3 regions of the Amycolatopsis sp. NPDC058986 genome follow, and region 3 is predicted to be linked to each of the others. Evidence: riboswitches for the same ligand, from Rfam matches in the RefSeq annotation. Region 3 holds a riboswitch; each other region holds the start of a gene.
The links. A riboswitch is a leader RNA that binds a small molecule or an ion and turns the genes downstream of it on or off. The one in region 3 is predicted to bind S-adenosylmethionine.
Positions count from the first base shown of each region.

Region 1: another riboswitch for S-adenosylmethionine. It lies ahead of thrC (threonine synthase); the one in region 3 lies ahead of ACFW0G_RS09455 (methionine ABC transporter ATP-binding protein).
Region 2: another riboswitch for S-adenosylmethionine. It lies ahead of ACFW0G_RS29970 (aminotransferase class V-fold PLP-dependent enzyme); the one in region 3 lies ahead of ACFW0G_RS09455 (methionine ABC transporter ATP-binding protein).

Region 1 covers NZ_JBHYJW010000020.1:39,279-46,478, reverse strand. The annotation lists gene ACFW0G_RS19265 (class I SAM-dependent methyltransferase) at 1-68, shown strand, start outside; gene ACFW0G_RS19260 (VOC family protein) at 65-442, opposite strand; gene ACFW0G_RS19255 (DMT family transporter) at 466-1,335, opposite strand; gene rpsT (30S ribosomal protein S20) at 1,696-1,956, shown strand; gene holA (DNA polymerase III subunit delta) at 2,030-3,010, opposite strand; SAM riboswitch class I at 3,145-3,279, shown strand; gene thrC (threonine synthase) at 3,293-4,558, shown strand; gene ACFW0G_RS19235 (ComEC/Rec2 family competence protein) at 4,566-6,965, opposite strand; gene ACFW0G_RS19230 (helix-hairpin-helix domain-containing protein) at 6,962-7,200, opposite strand, start outside.
Region 2 covers NZ_JBHYJW010000040.1:41,797-48,996, forward strand. The annotation lists gene ACFW0G_RS29955 (RluA family pseudouridine synthase) at 1-479, opposite strand, end outside; gene lspA (signal peptidase II) at 476-1,141, opposite strand; gene ACFW0G_RS29965 (hypothetical protein) at 1,166-1,768, opposite strand; gene ACFW0G_RS29970 (aminotransferase class V-fold PLP-dependent enzyme) at 1,845-3,206, opposite strand; SAM riboswitch class IV at 3,246-3,360, opposite strand; gene ACFW0G_RS29975 (M23 family metallopeptidase) at 3,446-4,135, opposite strand; gene ACFW0G_RS29980 (potassium/proton antiporter) at 4,280-5,758, opposite strand; gene ACFW0G_RS29985 (ArsR/SmtB family transcription factor) at 5,866-6,561, opposite strand; gene ACFW0G_RS29990 (penicillin-binding transpeptidase domain-containing protein) at 6,720-7,200, opposite strand, start outside.
Region 3 covers NZ_JBHYJW010000007.1:169,143-176,342, forward strand. The annotation lists gene metG (methionine--tRNA ligase) at 1-1,320, shown strand, start outside; gene ACFW0G_RS09440 (TatD family hydrolase) at 1,330-2,166, shown strand; gene ACFW0G_RS09445 (transglycosylase family protein) at 2,488-3,888, shown strand; gene rsmA (16S rRNA (adenine(1518)-N(6)/adenine(1519)-N(6))-dimethyltransferase RsmA) at 4,295-5,191, shown strand; SAM riboswitch class I at 5,307-5,397, shown strand; gene ACFW0G_RS09455 (methionine ABC transporter ATP-binding protein) at 5,615-6,625, shown strand; gene ACFW0G_RS09460 (4-(cytidine 5'-diphospho)-2-C-methyl-D-erythritol kinase) at 6,766-7,200, shown strand, end outside.

The DNA.
Region 1 (7,200 bases), on a different contig from region 3:
GGACATGGGAGCCGCCGGGCTTCACCGCGCTCGCCGCGCAGCTGCGCGCCGTCAAGCCCGCGCGCTAGCTCCGGGGATCGGTGCGCAGCGGATGCCCGGCGGGCACCTCGACCAGGACGATGCGAGTACCGTCGGGATCGGCGATCCACGCCTCGTCGAGCCCCCACGGTTCCCGGCGAGCCTCCCGCACCGGCGTCACCCCTCGGCCGGCGAGGTCGGCGAGCGTGGCGGGCAGATCACGGACCTGGATCCACAGCGCGACGTCCGGGCTCGGCCCGGCACTCGCGCTGCCGACGATCTCCAGCGACCCGTGGCCGAGGAAGAACACCGTGCCGCCGGGGAACTCCTTGTCGATCGCCAGCCCGAGGGTGTCGCGATAGAACGCGGTGGACGCCTCGATGTCGCGCGGATGGATGAGAACCCTGCTGCTCAGCACTTCCATGGGCTCAATCCCTACCGGGAAGATCAGGCCACCGCAATCGCGGCGATACCCGACAACACGACCACGGAACCGACCAGCCTGCGCACCGCGTTCGCCTCGCCGAGGACGAGCCAGGCGGCCAGCCCGCCGAGCACGATGCTCAGCTCGCGCGCGGGGGCGACCAGGCTGACCGGGGCGATCCGCAGCGCGTAGAGCACCAGGAGATACGCGACCGGGGACAGCAGCCCGACCAGCAGCGCCTCGCGCTTGTGCTCGCGCCAGAGCTTGCCGATCATCGGCCGGTCGACGAGCGCGTAGGGCATCAGCAGCAGGCACTCCATGACCGAGCCGACCGCGAAGTAGACGATCGGCGGGACGGCGAGACCGGTCACCGCGTGCGCGTCCCACAGCGTGTAGCCCGCGATGAACGCGCCGGTGAGCAGGCCGTAGCCGATCCCTGCCCGGCGGGCCCGCGGATCGGTCTCCCCGTCCCGGCGCCCGGTGCTGATCACCAGCACGCCGACGATCACCAGGAAGGCGCCGGCCAGCCCGAGCCAGCCGGGGTGCTCACCGAACAGCACGACCGCCGCGATGACCGAGAGCAGCGGGCCGGTACCCCGCGCGAGCGGGTAGACCACCGAAAGATCGCCGACGACGTAACCCCGTTGCAGCACCACGCCGTATCCGACGTGCAGCAGCGCGGTCACCGCCGCGGCCAGCAGCCAAGTCCACTGTGGACGTTCGTTTTCCACGGCGAGGACGACGATCGTGACCGGGAGGAGCGCGACGGCCGAAACGGTGTAGTAGAGGAACACGAAGCGGGCACCGCCGTAGCCGACCCGCTTGGCGGCGAGGTTCCACACGGCGTGCACGACGGCGGCGACGAGGACGAGGGACAGAGCGGTGGCGTTCATCGGACCCTTTCGAGGTTTTCGCGCACGCGAAAACCCCAGGTCCTCCAGGCTTTTGTCCCGTCAGATGAACGGCGGGCTCCTGAGCCGCCGATGGTGCCGCTCGGACCTGCCCCACCGGCCCTTGTTGTCTCTCCCGCAGGTGCGGGCCGCTGGCGGAACCCTAGGCACTGACTCCACCCACCGTAGTACGCGTAAGCGATCACGTCGAGGCCCTCGCGAGGCCGCCGGAGCAGGCTGTTAGGCTTTCCGTTCGTTGTCGTGCGGCATTCCGTCAGGGAGGAAACCCGGGCGCCCGTGAGGGTGGCCGGGGCCACAGCGACGCGGCAGCGAACTCACCGAGTACACGACAGGAGCGCCACCATGGCCAACATCAAGTCGCAGATCAAGCGCATCACCACCAACGAGAAGGCGCGTCAGCGCAACCAGGCGATCCGGTCCTCGGTGAAGACCGCGATCCGCAAGTTCCGCGAGGCCGCCGAGTCCGGGGACAAGGCCAAGGCCGTCGAGCTGCAGCGCGAGGCCGCCAAGAAGCTGGACAAGGCGGTCACCAAGGGCGTCATCCACGCCAACCAGGCCGCGAACAAGAAGTCCGCGATGGCCAAGCGCGCGAACAGCATCTGAGCCGTTCTCCGAAAGGCCCCGGCGACCTCGGTCGCCGGGGCCTTCCGCGTGTCCTTCTCCTCAGCGGCCGGCCTCAGTGGTCGCCCTTGGCGGCGACGACCTCGTTCACAGCTCGCTCCAGTGCATAGTCCGGGCTCGCCGCGGCACCCTTGACCTCGGAGTTGAGCCGAGCGACGACCCGCATCGCGGCGGCGAGACCGTCCTGGTTCCAGCCGCGTGACTGGCCCTGCGCCTTGCGCACCTTCCACGGCGGCATGCCGAGTTCCCCTGCCATCTGGTTCGGGTTGCCCCGTCCGGCCGCGGAGACCCTGGCGATGGTGCGGACGGCATCGGCGAGCGCGTCGGCGACGAGCACGTGCGGCACCCCCAGCTGCATCGCCCAGCGCAACTGCTCCAGCGCGGCCGCCCTGTCCCCCGCCACGGCCTTCTCCGCGACCGCGAAGCCCGTCACGTCCGCGCGGCCCCGGTGGTACCGGCGCACGGCCTGCTCGTCGACGACGCCGCCGGAGTCCGCGACGAGCTGCGTCGCCGCCGACGACAGCTCCCGCAGGTCCGAGCCCACGGCGTCGATCAGCGCGAGCACCCCGGCGCCGTCGATCTTGCCGCCCGCCCGGCGGACCTCGTTGCGGACGAACGACTCCCGGTCGGCGGCCTTCGTCAGCTTGGGACACTCGGTGATCTGGGCCCCGGCCTTGCGCAGCGCGGCGGGCAGCGCCTTCGCCGCCTTGCTCCTGCCGCCCCCGGTGTGCACGACGACCAGCACGATCCCGTCGGCGGGCGCCTTGAGGTAGGACAGCACGGCGTCGGACAGCTCCTGCGAGATGTCCTGCGCCGCCTCGAGGACGATCACCCGGCCCTCGCTGAACAGCGAGGGGCTCACCAGTTCGGCGAGTTCGGGCGTTGTGAGTTCGGACACCCGCATCCTGGTCATGTCCGCGGTCGGATCGGCCGCCTTGGCGGCGTCCAGGGCGGCGCGGACAGCCCGTTCGATGAGCAGTTCTTCCTCACCGAGTACGAGATGCAGCGGTGCGGTGGCGGTGGCTTGCGCGGTCACCCCCCGATCCTCTCACCCGCCCGGCGACACGCCCGCTCCGGTGACACCGGCGCGCCCACCGTGGCACGAGCCGATCAGGATGCCGTACGGTGTGTTCCGAGGCAGCGCCCAGCGGCGCGCCGACAACCGAATACCGCTCATCCAGAGGGGCAGAGGGAACGGCCCGACGAAGCCCCGGCAACCGGCGTCAAAGCCTGTCATCCCGCGATCGCGGGATAGCTGACGAACACGGTGCCAATTCCGGCCCGCCTCGGCGGGACAGATGAGGAAAGGAACCTCGCGATGACCGCAACCCTCGGCACGACCTCCACCACCAAGACCCCGGACCTGGGCCCGGCCGTCGAACTGGTGTCGAAGGAAGAGGGTCACCGGCAGCCGCTCGCTCCCGAATTCGTCTCCGCCGAAGACTTCTCGCCGCTCGAGGTCGCCTACGACTTCGGCCGGGTCCGGCGCGAGGACATCGAAGCCGGCCCGAAGAACATCTGGCGCTACAAGAAACTCCTTCCGGTTCCCTCCAACGTCGAGGAGATCCCCAACACCGAGCCAGGCTGCACCCGGCTGGTCCGGGCCGACCGGCTGGCGAAAGCGCTGGGGGTCAAGCGGATCTGGGTCAAGGACGACACCGGCAACCCGACGCACTCCTTCAAGGACCGGGTCGTCGCCGTCGCGCTGGCGGCCGCCCGCGAGTTCGGGTTCGAGGTGCTGTGCTGTCCCTCGACCGGCAACCTCGCCAACGCCGTCGCCGCCGCGGCCGCCCGGGCGGGCTGGCAGTCGGTCGTGCTGATCCCGAAGACGCTGGAACGCGCCAAGATCCTCACGACCGCGGTGTACGACGGCGCGCTGATCGCCGTCGACGGCAACTACGACGACGTCAACCGCCTCGCCACCGAACTCGCCGCCGAGCACGAGAGCTGGGCGTTCGTGAACGTCAACGTCCGCCCGTACTACTCGGAGGGCTCGAAGACGCTGGCCTTCGAGGTCGCCGAGCAGCTCGGCTGGCGGCTGCCCGAGCAGATCGTCGTGCCGATCGCCTCCGGCTCCCAGCTGACCAAAGTGGACAAGGGCTTCCGCGAGCTCGGCCAGCTCGGACTGGTGGAAGCCAGCCCGTACAAGGTGTTCGGCGCCCAGGCCACCGGCTGCTCGCCCGTGTCGGCCGCGTTCCGCGCCGGGCACGACGTCGTCCAGCCGGTCAAGCCGGACACCATCGCGCGCTCGCTGGCGATCGGCAACCCGGCCGACGGCCCGTACGTGCTCGACGTCGTCAACCGCACCAACGGCGCGATCGAGGACGTGAGCGACGAAGAGGTCGTCGAGGGCATCCGGCTGCTGGCCCGTACCGAAGGCATCTTCACCGAGACGGCGGGCGGGGTCACCGTCGCCACGGCGAAGAAGCTCATCGAGACCGGCAAGCTCGACCCGGACGCCGAGACCGTCCTGCTGATCACCGGCGACGGCCTCAAGACGCTCGACGCCGTCGAGGACCACGTCGGCCCCAAGGCGACCGTCGCACCGTCGGCCGCCGCCGTGCGCGAGGCCCTCGGCTACTGACGCCGGTTCACCGCCGGGGCGGGCCACGCGGCTCGCCCCGGCGGGAGACCGCCGGACCGCCACCGTCCGGGAGCACCGCGGTGTCCCCGTCGAGGTCGGTGCGGGTCACCAACGCCCCCAACGCGATCAGAGCGTCCACAGTGGACTTGCTGGGATGGCCGTAGCGGTTTCCCGCGCCCACACTGGCCATCGCGACGCGGGGCGCGACGGCCGTGAGGAAGTCCGGCAGCGAATACCGTGACCCGTGGTGCGGGACCTTCAAGACCTCGGACCGCAGATCCGCTCCCCCTGCCAGCAAATCGGCCTGCGCCGCCAGTTCCACGTCACCGGTCAGGAGCACGCGCCCGGCAGGCGTTCCCGCGCGCAGCACGACCGAACTGTTGTTGACCATCGTCCCGTCCTGCTCGGTGGCCGAGCGCGCCGGAACGTATCGCGGCCCGAGCACGTCGAGGGACAGCCCCGGCCACTCCAGCCGCTGCCCGACGCTCAGTTCGAGGAGGGGCACGCCATGGCGTCCGGCTTCCTCCGCGACCTGCCGCCAGGCCCAGCCCGGCGCCCTGCCCGGCCCGACCGCCACCGCGCCCACCGTTCTGCCCTCGAACACCGACACCAGCCCGCCCAGATGATCGGCGTGGAGGTGACTCAGCACGATCAGTGGCACGCGGTCGATGTCGAGCCGTCGCAGGCATTCGTCGACCGGGCCGGGTTCGGGCCCGGTGTCGACGACCACCGCCCGGCCGCGCTCGGCCGTCGCCAGCACCAGCGCGTCACCCTGGCCCACATCGCATTCGACCATCGCCCACGAGTCCGGTGGCCAGGCCGGGGCGAACACCCGGACCGGAACGAACACCAGCAGCACCACGGCGAGCAGCACCGTCACCAGTACCCGGATCCGGCGCAGCCGCAACGCCACCACCAGGACGGCGAGCAGCGCCGCCGCGAGCAGACCGCCCCACCAGCCGCCGGGCCAGTCCAAGACCGCGCCGGGTGCCCGCGCGCCGTGCCGCGCCACGAGAATCAGCCACCGCGCCTCCGGATCGGCCAGGTGGACCAGCACGTTCCCGGCGCCGGGCCACCACGGCCCCACGACGGTGGCCAGTACCCCGAACACGGTGGCCGGTGCCACCACCGGCGCCGCGAGCACGTTGGTCAGCACCGACACCACACTCACCGAACCCGCCATGCCCGCCAGCACCGGCGCGGTGACCACGAACGCCGCGAGCGGGATGGCCAGCCCCTCGGCGTAGCCCGCCGGAACGCCCCGGCGCACCATCGCGTCCGCCCACCGCGGCGCCAGCAGAACCAGCCCGGCCGTGGCCAGCACCGAGAGCGCGAAGCCGAAGTCGACGGCCATCGCCGGATCCCAGATCACCAGCGCGCAGACCGAAAAGGCCAGCGCGGGCAAGGCCGAGCCCTGTCTGCCCAGCGCCAGTGCCAGCAGGCCGACCGCGCCCATGACCCCGGCCCGGAGCACGCTCGGCTCCGGCCCCGCGAGCACGAGGAATCCGACCAGGCACAGCCCGGCCGCGATCGCCGAGGCACGTGGCCCGATCCGCAGCACGCGCAGCAGGAGCAGCACCGCGCCGCAGACGATCGCGAGGTTCCCACCGCTGACGGCCGTGAGGTGGGACATCCCCGAGGAGACGAACTCGTGCTCGACTCGGGGCGGCAACGCGCTCGTGTCCCCGACGACCAGACCGGGCAGGAGACCGGCGGGTTCTTCCGGGAGACTCGCGCACAGCCGGTGCAGACCGGCGCGCAAGGACTCGGCCGCCCGCTGCCACCACGGCGCGGTACCGACATCGCTGGGCGGACCACGCACCGACAGCACCGCAACAATCAGTTCCGCGCCACGCGCGGGCCCGAGTTGCCCGGAGACCGTCACGGCCTGACCGGGCAACAGGCCCGACCATGGCGTGATCGGGGCGAGCAGCAAGACACGGCCGGTGCTCTCGGCGCGCCGCCCCGCGACCTCCGCGGCGGTCACCTCGGCGGGGAGCACGACCGACCGGGCACCGGCCTGACGATCGGCATACCCGGCCGAGCGGACCGGTTTCGGCCGTTCGGTGACCACCACCCGCAGCACGGCCGGAGCCCCATGGACGGCGGCCGCGCGCAACGGATCCTGTTCCGCGTCGCGGACACGCATCGCAGTGGGACCCGCGAGCGCCAACCCGAGCAGTAGCAACGCACCCGCCGCCGCTCGCCAGGACGGGCGGCGCCAGAACACCACCGCGCCGGCGATCGCGGTGACCGCTCCCCCTGCCACGGCCACCCACCACGTGCCGAGCAGCGCCGCCAGCGTCACGCCCCACACCGCCAGCGCGGCCGGGACGAGCCGGGGATCCTGCGCACGCCACCATGGCGGCGGCCGCCGCGTCTCCGGTGTGCCAAGCCCCGCGCTCATCCGACGCTCACCTGCTCCCGGATTTTCGAGAACTTCGCTTCGCCAATGCCTTCGACGTCGCGAAGTTGCTCGACGCTGGCGAACCCGCCGTGCCGGGTACGCCATTCGACGATCCGGCGGGCCATCACGGCGCCGACACCCGGCAGGGTGTCGAGCTGATCGGCCGTGGCCGCGTTGAGATCGACCTTGCCCGGTGGCGCGCCCGCTCCGCCGGGCCCGGCCGCCGCCGGCGCCG
Region 2 (7,200 bases), on a different contig from region 3:
CGCTTCAGCACCGTGTAGGCGTGTTCGCTCTTGGCCACCACCATCACGCCGCTGGTGCCCGCGTCGAGGCGGTGCACGACGCCCTGACGCTCGGCGGAGCCCGAGGTCGAGATCCGCAGGCCCGCCGCGGCCAGACCGCCGATCACGGTCGGGCCTGCCCAGCCGGGGCTCGGGTGCGCGGCGACGCCGACGGGCTTCGCGACGACGACGATGTCCTCGTCGTCGTGCAGGATCAGCATGCCCTCGACCGGTTCGGCGACGACCTCGATCGGCCGTTCCGGATCGGGCAGCGTCACTTCGAGGAGCCCGCCCGCGGTGAGGCGGTCCGACTTGCCGGCGGGACGTCCGTCGAGCAGCACGTCGCCCGACGCGGCGAGTTCCGCGACCACCGTGCGGGACAGTCCCAGCAGTTTCGCGAGCCCGGCGTCGACGCGCATGCCGTCGAGCCCGTCCGGGACGGGCAGCATCCGCGCGCTCACGCCTGTTCCCCGGCGCTTTCGGCGGCTGCCTTCTTCTTGTCCTTCGTCGAGGTCCCGTCGTAGTCCTTGCCCAGCAACGACAACAGCACGATCAGCACGCCGCCGACGCAGATCGCGGAGTCGGCGATGTTGAAGATGGCCCAGCCCTGGCCGTTCGGGGCGAAGGCGGAGATGAAGTCGACGACGTGGCCCTGCAGCGGGCCGGGCGCGCGGAAGATGCGGTCGGTCAGGTTGCCCAGCGCACCGGCGAGCACCAGGCCGAGCCCGATCGCCCAGCCCACAGAGCGCAGCCGGCGCGACAGCCACACGATCGCGACGACGACCGCCGCCGCGACCAGCGCGAGCACCCACGTCATGCCGGTGGCCATGGAGAACGCCGCGCCGGGGTTGCGCACCAGCTGCAGGTAGACGAGGCCGCCGAGGACCCGGACCGGTTCCTTGCCCTCCAGGTTCGCCGCGGCGAGGTTCTTGGTGACCAGGTCGATCACCCAGATCACGACCGCGACGGCGAACACGATGGCCACCGTGCGCCTCGGCAGCGCCTTCGACGGGCTCGCCTCTTCCGGCTCGGAAACCGCGGATTCGCTGGTCACGGCCGGATTCGGCGGTAGGTCCGCGGCCGGGGTCGTCTCGGGTTCGGACGGGGAGGACTCGGTGCTCACCGGTCCATTGTCCACGTCACGCGTTCAGTCCGTGTCGGCGGCAGGCTCCGGACGTCCCCGCCGCGGCCCGGCGAGCGCCACGAACGCCCCGGCCAGCAGCGCCACGGCCGAGACCAGGACCCCGGCGATGCCGGGCAGGAGCACCACCGCGGCCAGCACGAACACCGCCGTCACCACCAGCACGAGCACGCTCCGCTCGAACCAGGCGAGCAGGACGAGGCCGAGCGTCGCGATCATCGGGCCCCGCACGTCGGCGTCCAGGCGGAACTGCCAGTATCCGACGAGGTCGAGCAGCGGCACGGCCACCAGCGCGCCGAGCGTGAGCAGTGCGAACCGGCCGGTGCGCGGCGGGCTGCCCGCACGCCGGGCCAGGACGAAGTACCAGATCGCGACGCCGAGGACGGCCGCCGCCAGCACCCACAACCAGCCCGTGCCCGCGCCGGACCAGCCGTAGGGCGCTGAGACGCGCACCGCGACCGCGGTGGACTCGGTCATCGGGTACTCACGCACATTCGCGAAGTAGCCGAAAGATCCATTCGCCCTCGGCATCTCGGCCGCGACCAGGATCAGCTGCGCGAATCCCAGCAGCGCCAAGGGAAACCAGTACCGTGGCCGCGAATTTCCCATCGCGCCACGATAGCGGATCGCCCATGAGCTGAAGGGGACTTTCCGTGCATGGGATGCGACGAAAGTCCCCTTCAGCTCAGGCGCAGAACGGGGGCAGTGCGCGCGGATCGCCGACCGGCGCCCAGCGGCCGTCCTGCTTCGTGTACTCCCAGCGGGCGCCACGGGCGACGATCTGGCGCAGTGCGAGCACGAGCCGGTCGACGTGTTCGGTGGTGCTGCCGAGGCCGAGGCTGACCCGTACCGCCTGCTGCCCCGCTCCCCCGGCGACGCCGATGAGCCGCTTGGTCGCGACGTGCGCGCAGAAGGCGCCGTCGCGGACGCCGATGCCGTACTCGGCCGAAAGGACGGCCGCCAGCCAGCCGGGCTCGAAGCCGTCGACCACGAAGCTCACCGTGCCGACGCGGTCCACCGGCGCGTCGAACAGCCGCAGTTCGGCGCAGCCCGGGATCGCGGCGAGGCCCTTGCGCAGCCGGGCCAGCAGGACCTCCTCGTGTGCGCCGACGGCGTCCCAGTGCGCGGCGAGCTGCTCGCACGCGACGCCGAGGGCATACACGCCAACGGTGTTGGGCGAACCCGCCTCGTGCCGTTCCGGTCCGGCGTTCCAGACGACACCGAGGTCGTCGGCCTCGCCCGTGACTAGCTTGGTCGCGCCGCCACCGGCGAGGTAGGGCTGGGCGGCACGGAGCCAGTCCGCGCGGCCGACGAGCGCACCGGCACCGAACGGCGCGTACAGCTTGTGACCGGACAGCGCGACGTAGTCGACATCCAGTTCCCGCAAGGAAATCCGGCGATGCGGGGCGAGCTGGGCGGCGTCGAGCGCGATCCGGGCGCCGTGGCGGCGGGCCACCGCCGCGATCTCCGCGACGGGCAGCAGCTCACCGGTCACATTGGACGCTCCGGTGACGACCACCAATCGGGGCCCCTGCGGGCATTCCGCGAGCGCTTCGTCCACAGCGGACACCGCGGCGAGCCGGGTGCGCGGGGTGGGGATCCGGCGGACGTTCGGCCCCCTCCACGGCAACAGCGCGGCGTGGTGTTCGGTGTCGAAGACGACGACCGAGGTGTGCCGGGGCAGGCTGCGGGCGAGCAGGTTGAAGGAATCGGTGGTGTTGCGGGTGAACACCACGGTGTCGGTCGAACGCGCGTCGACGAACCGGCGCAGGATGTCGCGTGTGCGCTCGTAAAGCCGCGTCGAGACCTGCGAGGCGAACCCGGCGCCGCGGTGCACGCTCGCGTACCAGGGCAGGAACTCGTCGACCGCGCGGCGCACGGCGTCCAGACAAGGCGCGCTCGCGGCGTGGTCGAGATTCGCGTAGCCGATCTCGCCGCCGGTGACGAGCGGAACGCTCAGCCCGGCACCCGCGACCGCAGGAATTCCTTGCGGCGCAACGGTAACCGTGGTTTCGGTGGTGTTCTGACGATCGACGGCGAGTGTCATCGGGTGCCTCCTCGGCGGTCCGGGGGACCCCCGGCGAGGGGCCCGCGCTTGCCCGCCGCACCTCGCGACAGGCCCGGTCCTCACCCGGGGCACCCCACCGCGGTTGGAGGGTTGCCGGCCAGCAAGCCGGGGCTTAGCGCTGGCACTCATGACCTGACGACGAAGATAGCCGACACCGCGCGCGCCGATCCAGCCCCTTCCGGGTGACTGAGACGGCCGTCACTCTCCGGAATTGCGGTCTACGCCGTCACCCGGAAGCGGCCCGGCAGCCGCGCGACGGACTGGTCGCTCAGGTGCGTCGCGGTCCCCTGGTACTGGCCGGCGCCCGCCGCGAACCGCCATCCGCCCAGCTCCTTGCCGTCGATCGGCTCACCGAGCGCGGCGGCCAGCTCGCCGGAGACCTCGGCGTAGGACAGCCCGCTCCAGTTCCCGCGAGCGCGCCAATCCCTTGCGTCGCCGGAGTTCCCGGACGCCGTCGTGGCGGGCAGCGTCCAGAGCGTGAAGTGAACATGGGCACCGGTGGTGCTGCCGCCGCAGGGCAGAGCATTGCCGGTGGAGCCGAGGACGGCGCCGGGCACGACCCGCTGTCCGTCGGCGACCTGGATGTTCTCCATGTGGTAGTACCCGGTGCGCCAGCCGCCGTCGTGGTCGATGGTCACCCAGTCGCCTTCGGCGCAGTGCTGCAGGTGCACGATCCCGGCCAGCGGGGCGCGGACGGTCTTGTCGGCCGGGCTGAAGTCGATGGCGTTCTTGACGCCGCTGCCGCCGTCGTCGGAGTGGATCCCGGCCGAATACACGAGCTGGCCCGAGGCGAACGGCAGGGCGAAGGCGGGAAACGTGTCCGCGGCGGAGGCCGTGGGGGCCAGGAACAACGCTCCTGCCGTCGTCGCGGCGGCCAGACCGGCCCAGCGTGCGCGCATTTTCAGCATCACCGTGTGTACTCCTTAGCCCGAGAAGCTCACCCATTCGAGGTAGACGATGCGAGCGCACGTTAGCCCGAAAGGATGCGTCAAGGGAACACACGGTGGAGATTTCTACGGAAAACCACCAACCATCGAGGCCGGTTTTGTGAGCTAGCGCCCGGATTCGCCCTTCCAGCGGGCCAGGCGGCCTGCCCGGTCCACGGCCCGCAACCGGCGTTCCGTGGCACTCCGGGCCCGTTCGGTGGTCACCACCAGTAACTGGTCGTGCTCCTGAAGACGGCTGGTCTTCTCGGGCGTGAACCCGGCGCCGTCGCGCACCACGAGGCTGACCGTCGCCCCCACCGGCAGCCGCAGCTCCGAGAGGTACACGCCGTGCAGCCGCGATCCGGCCTGGATGCGGACCTGCAACAGCTCGGCGCCCAGCTCGTCGAGCGGCGCGGAGTCGACCTCGACCTCGTGCGGTTCGGCGTGCCGGGCAAGGCCGAGCACCCGCGCGAGCGGGCTCAGCGTCGCGCCCTGCACCAGGGTCAGCACGATGACCAGCACGAACACCGCGTCGACCAGCCGCTGCGCGCCCGGCACGCCCTGGGACAGCGGGATCATCGCGAGCACGATCGGCACCGCGCCGCGCAGGCCGGCCCACGACAGGAACACCTGTTCCCGCCACGGCACGCGGAACGGGAGCATCGACAGCAGGACGGAGAGCGGACGCGCGAGCAGCAGGACGACGGCGCCCGCCACGAGGCCCGGCACCAGCGTCTCCAGCAGCCTGTTCGGCGAGGCGAACAGGCCGAGCAGCACGAACAGCCCGATCTGGGCGAGCCAGCCGAGGCCTTCGGCGAAGGACAGTGTGTCGGATCGGTGCGGCAGCCGGGAATTGCCCAGCACCAGCCCGGCGACGTACGTCGCGAGCAGGCCGGAAGCGTGCGCCAGCTGACCGCTGGAGAACGCCAGGACGCACACCGACACCGTGGCGAGCGGATACAGACCGGTGGCGGGCAGCGCCGCTCTTCGCAGCGCCAGTGCCCCGAGCCAGCCGAGCAACAGGCCGATCACCAGCCCGGCGGCCAGCTCGTAGACCACCAGCAGCGGCAGCGTCCAGTCCACTGTGGACCCGGTGGCCAGCACGACGACGGCGATGTAGGCGGGCGCGTCGTTGAGGCCGGATTCCAGCTCCAGCATGCCGACCAGCCGCTTGCCGACCCCGGCGTTGCGCAGCACGGAAAACACCGCGGCCGCGTCGGTGGAGGCAAGCACCGAGCCCCACAGCAGCGCGAGCCGCCAGTCGAGGCCGAGCAGCCAGTGCAGCGCGCTGCCGGTGACCGCCACGCTCGCCACGACGGCCAAAGTGGACAGTGCGATTCCAGGCCCCAGCGCGGGTTTCACCGCCTGCCACCGCGTGGTGAGCCCGCCCTCGGTGAGGATCAGGACCAGCGCGGCGATGCCGAGCGACTGCGTCAGCTCGGGATTCTCGAAGCGGACGCCGAACCCGGCTTCGCCCAGCAGGACGCCGATTCCCAGGTACAGCAGGAGCGAGGGCAGCCCGAGCCGGACGGACAGGCGCACGGCCACCACCGAGGCGAGCAGCACGATCCCGCCGACTCCGAGCAGCACGGGAAGCTGATCCATGTCGCCTCCCTTCCCGGTCGCCGTGGGCTCTCAGGATAAGGAGGCGGGGTGCTCACACGATCGTGTACCGACGCCCAGTGACGCTCACCCGGTGTGTTAAAGAAACATCAAAATGCGGGCTCTTCCAGCGTGTCGAGGTCGACACCGAGCGTTGCGAACGGTTCCGCCGCGGCGGGCAGCACCCGCATCGCGCGCGCCTGGTGACCCCGCTCGACCCAGCCCGCCGCCAGCGCTCGCTCCAGCAACGCCGCGGGCGCGCCGCCGCCGAGGTGCTCGCGGCGCTCCGTCCAATCCAGACAGTCGCGCAGCAGCGGCCGCCGCCCACCGTTCGGGAGGTCCACGCCCAGCTCAACCAGCACGTCGTGGCCGCGAGCCGTGAGAGTGAGCCCCGAGCCGACGTCGACCAGCCCGCGCGCGATCATCCCGTCGCGCAGCGCGACGCCGAGCTTCCCTGCCAGGTGGTCGTAGCAGGTGCGGGCGAACCCGAGCTTGCGGACGCGGACCGAGGACCGCAGGCCGGTGACCGGGCGGCGGTCGGCGTGCTGCGCGAGGTGCTCGATCAGCTCGGCCACCCGCGGGTCCGCGATGCGGACGTAGGCGTGCCGTCCCTGTTTCACCCGCGCGACGAACCCGGTTTCCTCCAGCCGGGTGACATGCTCACTCGCCGTCGACACCGCGATCCGCGCGGCCGCGGCCAGCTCGCCGACGGTCCACGCACGGCCGTCCAGCAACGCCAGGCACATCGTCGCCCTGCTCGGGCCGGCGAGCACCGCGGCCACCTCGGCCAGTGCGATGGTCTCCATGTCCTCCACCGTAGAAGCCGGACCGTTCGGCCGTGGCCGAACCGTGGGCCCCGGTGCGAACGAGCTGAAGGACGCTTTCAGTGCGTTGGCCGCACTGAAGGACGCTTTCAGTGCATCGAGCGCACCGAAGGCGTCCTTCAGCACATCCGACCAGCGGATCAGTGGACGGCGTTGAGGAAGGTCGCGGCGAGGGAGACAGCGGGATTCGAGTCGTTCGCGCCCTCCAGCAGGACAGCGAAGGCGACGTCGCCGCGGTAGCCGACGAACCAGCCGTTGGCCTGGCCGTCGGCGCCGAACTCCGCCGTGCCGGTCTTGCCGTGGACCTGCCCCGCCCCGCCCGCCGCCTTTCCGGTGCCGGTGGTGACGACCTCCCGCATCATCGACCGCACCGCGTTCAGCACCCCGGCGGACGGCGGCGAGTACGGCTTGGCGACCGTGGTGTCCAGCCCGTGCCACAGCTTCGGCGTCACGGCCTTGCCCGACGCCGCCGTCGCGGCCATCAGCGCCGCGCCGAACGGGCTGACCTGCACGTCCCCCTGCCCGATGCCGTCCTCGACCAGCCGGTCGTTGCCGGTCGCGGGCACGACCTTCCCGGCCTCGGTCTGCAGGCCGGGGATCTCGAAGTCGGCGTTGAGCCCG
Region 3 (7,200 bases):
AACTGCGGCAACCAGCTCGACGCCTCCGAGCTGATCAACCCGAAATCGCGGATCAACGGCGAGACGCCGAAGTTCGTCGAGACCGAGCACTACTTCCTCGATCTCCCCGCGTTCACCGAATCACTCGGGAAATGGCTGTCCACCAAGACGGACTGGCGGCCGAACGTCCTCAACTTCACCAAGAACCTGATCGACGACATGCGTCCCCGGCCGATCACCCGTGACCTCGACTGGGGCGTGAAGATCCCGCTCGACGGCTGGAGCGACCAGCCGATGAAGCGGTTCTACGTCTGGTTCGACGCGGTGATCGGCTACTTCTCCGCCAGCGTCGAATGGGCACGCCGGTCCGGGAACCCGGACGCGTGGCAGGAGTGGTGGAACAACCCGGACGCGCGTTCGTACTACTTCATGGGCAAGGACAACATCACCTTCCACGCCCAGATCTGGCCCGCGCTGCTGTTCGGGCACAACGGCGAAGGTGACCGCGGCGGCGAGCCCGGCCCGTACGGCAAGCTGCACCTGCCCGACGAGATCGTGTCGAGCGAGTTCCTCACCATGAGCGGCTCGAAGTTCTCGACCTCGCGCGGCACCGTCATCTACGTCAACGACTTCCTCCGCGAGTTCGGCCCGGACACGCTGCGGTACTTCATCTCCGTGGCGGGCCCGGAGACCCAGGACACCGACTTCACCTGGGACGAGTTCGTCCGGCGCACCAACTTCGAGCTGGCCAACGAGTGGGGCAACCTGGTCAACCGGTCCATCTCGATGGCGCACAAGAACGTCGGCGCGATTCCCCGGCCGGAGGCCCCCGCTGCCGCCGACGAGGAGCTGAAGTCGTTGTCCCGCAAGGCTTTCGACGTCGCGGGCGGACATCTGCGGCGGTCGCGGTTCAAGCAGGCGGCGAGCGAGGCCATGCGCGTGGTCACCGCCGCGAACCGGTACCTGTCCGATCAGGAGCCGTGGAAGCTCAAGGACGACCCGGCGCGGCGCGATACCGTGCTGCACACCGCGCTGCAGGTCGTCTCCGACGCCAACACGCTGCTGACGCCGTTCCTGCCGCACTCCGCGCAGAAGGTGCACGAGGCGCTCGGCGGCACCGGTGTCTGGGCCGCCCAGCCGGAGCTGAAGGAGGTCGAGGACCTCGACATCCCCGACCGGGTCAACCCGATCCTCACCGGCGACTACGCGGCCGAGCAGGCGCGCTGGGAGTCCGTCCCGATCGAGGTCGGCAGGCCGCTGAACAAGCCGACGCCGTTGTTCGCCAAGCTCGACCCGGAACTCGGCGAGACCGGGCCGGAATGGGCGCCGATCCAGAAGTAAGAGGTACGCATGGGTGACGAAAAGCGCGAGCTGCCCCCGATCCCGGACCGGCTGCCCGTGTCGGTGGTGGACGCGCACACCCATCTCGACGCGTGCGGCGCGGTCACCGCGGCCGATGTCTCGGCCATGGTCGACCGCGCCGAGCGCGCCGGAGTGTCCCGTGTGGTCACCGTCGCGGACGACCTCGCGGCCGCGAGGTGGGCCGCCGAAGCGTCCACTTGGGACCGCCGGGTGTTCGCCGCGGTGGCGATCCATCCCACGCGCACCAAGGAGTTCGGCGAGGCCGAGCAGTCCGAAGTGGAGCGTCTGGTGCGGCAGGACCGCGTCGTGGCCGTCGGCGAGACCGGGCTGGACTACTACTGGGACTACTCCCCGCACGACGCGCAGCAGGACGCCTTCCGCTGGCACATCGACCTCGCCAAGCGGATCGGCAAACCGCTGATGATCCACGACCGCGACGCGCACGAGGACGTCCTGCGCGTCCTCGACGAGGAAGGCGCGCCGGACGACGTCGTCTTCCACTGCTTTTCCGGCGACGAGCACATCGCGCGCCGGTGTGTGGACGCCGGATATGTGTTGTCGTTCGCGGGAACCGTGACCTTCCGGAACGCGCGCGGGCTGCACGAGGCGGCGCGCATCGTGCCTGAGGGGCAGTACCTCGCCGAGACGGACGCGCCGTTCCTGACCCCTCATCCGTTCCGTGGGCGGCCGAACGAGCCGTACTGCACCGCCTACACCGTGCGGCACCTCGCGGGGCTCCGTGGCGAGGCGGTGCACGAGGTCGCCGAAGCGGTCCGGACCACTGCCGAACGAGTCTTCCGGCTCCCGAGTGTCACATCGGCTTGAACGGACTGCGACATTCGAGGTGTCACATTCGTCCACCTGATGAGTGACGCAAGTCACGACACTCCGGGGGGTGTTTGCGCAACCCGCCGACCTCCGTTACTGTCCCGTGATCGTGCCGGTCGGAACTGCGTAAGCAGTTGCCGGCTGTTACGCCCACAGTCACGTCAGTGCACGTCGGGGAAGCGGAACCGAGGTTGGTACGACTCGGAACCGTGACGATGGCGCTGGCTGCGGGTGTCGGACTTCAGAGGTGCGCCGCTTCGGCGCACCGAGGCGAAGGACGGCGTAGCAATACGACGTCTTGGGAAAGGGAACGACCCGGTGACTGGTAGCAAGACGGCCGTACTCGACCGTGAGCTGGAAGACACCGCCTACGGGCAGCTCGACTTCTCCGACGACCCGCGCATCACCCAGCAGGACATCCTCGCGGCGCTCGGCCCCGACGCCGACACGCTCATGTCCGAGATCGACGTGGACGTCGACGAGCTGATCGAGCTCATCAACGCCGAGACCACGATGCTCCCGCCCATCGTCCTGCCGGACGAGGTGGCCGAGGACCGGGTCGGCAAAGAAGCGGGGAAGGCCGCGGTCAAGGTCGACGACGGCCTGCGCGAGGCCACCCGCACCTGGAAGAAGCGTTTCCTCAAGGGCGCCGTGCTCGGCGTCCTGCTCAGCGTCGCCGGTGGTGGCGCCGCCGCGCTCGCGGCGAACAAGAGCGTCACCGTCGACGTCGACGGCCAGCAGCGCACCGTGCACAGCTTCGGCGGCACCGTCGGCGAGGTGCTCGAGGACGCGGGCCTGTCGGTCGGCGCGCACGACTCGCTCTCGCCCTCCCCGCAGGCCGCGGTCGGCGACGGCGGCGTCATCAAGCTCGAGCGCGGCCGCCAGCTCAAGCTGGTCGTGGACGGCGCCGAGCGGTCCTCCTGGGTCCGCGCGACCACCTTCGGCGAGGCGCTCACCCAGCTCGGCATGACCGACGTCGTCAAGCCCGGTGCCTGGACGTCGATGCCGCAGAGCGGTGAGCTGCCGCTGGAAGGCGCGACCGTCCAGGTCAAGACCCTCAAGAACATCACGCTCTACGACGGCGCGAACGAGCCGAAGAAGCTCACCAGCAACGCCGTCACCACCAAGGAACTCCTTGGTGAGCTGAAGATGCCGCTCGGCCCGGACGACGCGGTCGAGGGCGGCCTCGACGTCAAGCTGACCGACGGTGCCGAGGTCCACGTCAGCCGCACCGGCGTCACGATGGTCAACCAGAAGGAGGCCATCGACCCGCCGGAGCAGAAGGTCGACGACCCGACGCTGGAGAAGGGCAAGACCCAGGTCGAGGACCCGGGCACCCCCGGCGAGAAGATGGTGACCTACAAGGTCACCAAGAAGAACGGCGCGGAAGTCTCTCGCGAGCAGGTCTCCGAGCAGATCACCACCCAGCCCAAGCCGAAGATCACCCGCGTCGGCACCAAGAAGCCGGCGCAGCCCGCCATCGGTGACACCTCGGTGTGGGACCGCATCGCCCAGTGCGAGTCGACCGGCAACTGGCACATCAACACCGGCAACGGGTACTACGGCGGTCTGCAGTTCGACAAGCAGACCTGGGACGCCTACGGCGGCCAGCAATACGCGTCCTACCCGCACCAGGCGTCGCGCGAGCAGCAGATCGCGGTGGCCGAGAAGGTCCGCGACGCGCGTGGCGGATACAGCGCCTGGGGCTGCAAGCCCTGATCCTGTTCTTTCCGCGAGGCCCCCGGCGCGTTGCGCCGGGGGCCTTCGCTTTGCCGGTTCGGTGGTCCGTGCCCCGTTCTCGAGGTGCCCGAACGCCCCAATGTGGCATTGGCTGCGTTCAACGCACCGAACGCCACATTGGGGCGCATCCGGGCCGGGCTGTGCGGAGCCGAGGTTGTGCCGGGAGAAGTGGAATCGGTGACATCGCGGCGTCATATGTCACGTCAGCTGTGACGAAGTGACGCTCGCCGCACCAGTGGTCGCGAGCGGTCGTGTGCGGGGGCGGCCGCAACCGAGGGACGCCCTTGGTGCGTTCAATGCACCGGGGGCGTCCCTCGGTGCGGCCAACGCACCGAAGGCGTCCCTCGGCACGCCCCCGGCCACCGGCGCTGGGTACGATCTGCCGGTGGTGGAACTGCTTGGCCCTGCCGAGATCAGGGGGCTCGCGGCCGAGCTGGACGTGCGGCCGACGAAGAAGCTCGGCCAGAACTTCGTGCACGATCCGAACACCGTCCGGCGCATCGTCGAACTCGCCGGGGTCGGGGCGGGGGACGTCGTCCTCGAGGTCGGGCCCGGGCTCGGCTCGCTGACCCTCGGTCTGCTCGGTGCCGGTGCCGAGGTGATCGCCGTCGAGATCGATCCGGTGCTCGCCGGGCGGCTGCCCGCGACGGTCGCCGAGCGCGGCCCGGAGGCCGCCGGGCGGCTCACCGTCGTCGGCGCCGACGCGCTCCGCGTCAAGGCCGCGGACCTGCCCGCCGAGCCGGTCGCGCTCGTCGCGAACCTCCCCTACAACGTCGCGGTGCCCGTCGTGCTGCACCTGCTCGCCGAGCTGCCGTCGCTGGCGCGCGGGCTCGTCATGGTGCAGACCGAGGTCGCCGACCGGATGGCCGCGGGGCCCGGCAGCCGCATCTACGGCGTGCCCAGCGTCAAGCTCGCGTGGTACGGCAGTGCCCGCAAAGTAGCCGCTGTTCCGCGAGCCGTGTTCTGGCCGGTGCCGAACGTGGATTCCGCGCTGGTTTCCTTCGAACGTGCGGAATCCTCCTTCGAAAATGCGAAATCCGGCGCCGAAGAGTCCACTGTGGATAAGGAAACCTTGTTCGGTGTCGTGGACGCGGCGTTTGCACAGCGGCGGAAAACGCTGCGCGCGGCGCTGGCGGGCTGGGCGGGCTCCGCGGACCGGGCGGGTGCGTTGCTCGTCGCCGCGGGGATCGATCCCAAGACGCGGGGCGAACAGCTCGACGTCGGGGACTTCGCGCGTATCGTCGCGGCAGCGGAGCGCGAGCCCCGCCCGTCCGGTGCGTGACGGCGTTATCGCGGCTTGCTGAAGTCCGGGCCGATCCCGAGGTCTGGGCGCGGCCAGTCGTGTGATCTGTGCCTATGGGCTTGCGTTCAATCCCTGGGATCGGTTTTACTCGAAGCGTCCATCCCGAGCGACTGAGAGACCTGGCTCGCCGAAGTCGCAGCAACCACCCTCCCCGGGGCAGGTGCTACCGCCAGGACCGATGGAGGCCACGTCCATGAAGAGGGTTGCCCGCCCGCTCCTGCTCACCAGGCGGCGTGTAGTCGATGAAGGTCGCCGCACGGTCTGTGCGTGTCGACGCTCCACCGTTCTCGCCTGAGTTCTGCCGCCTGAATCTCATTTCGTGAGCACCGTCCATTTCGGACGGTCAACTGGTGAACGGTCGCGCGCGCCTGGGGGTGCTGCGCCCTGCTTCTGGAGCCTTTCGTGATCACTGTCGAAAACCTGACCAAGTCCTTTCCCCACAACGGAAATCCGGTCGTCGCGCTACGGGACGTGAGCGTCGACGTGCAGGCCGGGTCCCTCTTCGGCGTCGTCGGCCCGGCCGGCTCGGGCAAGTCCACGCTCGCCCGCTGCATCGCGCTGCAGGAGCGTCCCGACCGCGGCGTGGTCCGGCTCGACGGCCTCAACACCGGCACGCTCGACGGCAGGCGGCTGCGCGAGATCCGGCGTCAGCTCGGCGTGGTCGGCACCAAGCCGGAGCTGATCGCCGAGCGGACCATCGCCGGCAACATCGCCACCCCGCTGGAGCAGCTGGGCGTCGACGGCCCGCAGCGCCGCAGCCGCGTGGGCACGCTGCTCGACCTGGTCGGGCTCACCCCGCGCGCGGCCCAGCGCCCGGCCGAGCTGACCGAGGGCCAGCTGCGCCGCGTCGCCGTCGCGAAAGCGCTCGCGGCGAGCCCGTCCGTCCTGCTGGCCGACGACCCGACCGCGGGCGTCGACAGCGACGAGGCCGGGGCCGTGCTGACCGTCCTCGACCGCGCCAGGGCCGAACTGGGCGTCACCATCGTGGTCACCACCCCGGACGCGACCGTGGTGCGGCGCGTGTGCGACGACGTCGCCGTGCTGGAGGACGGCGCCGTCCTCGAACGCGGCACCGTGCTGGACCTGATCTCCGACCCGGCCAGCCGCACCGCGCAGACGCTGCTGCCCGCGATCGAGACCACTCGCACGCAGGCCGCGCGCTACGACCGCTCGGTCGACGTCGTCCTGATCGGCTTCGCGTCGGTCGGTGCCCTGCTGCCCGAGGCGGCGAGCCGCTTCGACGTCGAACTCGCCACCATCGGCGGCGGACTCACCCGCATCGGGGACACCCCGGTGGGCCGGTTCCGGCTCGGCGTCCGCGGTGAGCGGTCGGACGCGGCGCTGGCCTGGATCGCCGAGCGCGGCGGCCGGGTCACGCACACAACGCGGGGTCCGCAGGGCGTCGCCGCCTGATCCACCGGCATCACGAAGGTCCGCCGGGCCTCCTGGAGTTCCGCCAGGAGGCCCGGCGGACCTTTTCGTTACGGGGCGCAGACCGTGTCGTGCGTTCTCCTTCCGCGAGCGTTCCCGGCGAGGCCACGTAGGCTTGGCATGTGCTCGCCGTTGTACCGCCCCCAGTGACCGTTCGCGTTCCCGCGAAGGTCAACCTGCACCTTTCGGTCTCCGACCTGCGCGAGGACGGCTACCACGAGCTGGTCACCGTCTTCCAGGCGCTGTCGCTGACCGACGAGGTGACCGTCATGGCCACCGAAGAGCCGGGTATCGAGGTCTACGGCGAGGGTGAGGGCTCGGTGCCCACCGGCGCCAGCAACCTCGCCTGGCGCGCGGCCCAGGCCCTGGCGGCGCACGTCGGGAAGCCGGGGGCCGAGGCGAAGGTCCGCATCGTGCTCCGCAAGGGCATCCCGGTCGCGGGCGGGATGGCAGGGGGCAGCGCGGACGCGGCGGCCACCCTCGTCGGGCTGGCGTCGCTGTGGAAACTGGACATCACCCGCGACGAGCTGGCCGAGATCGCGGCCAAGCTCGGCAGC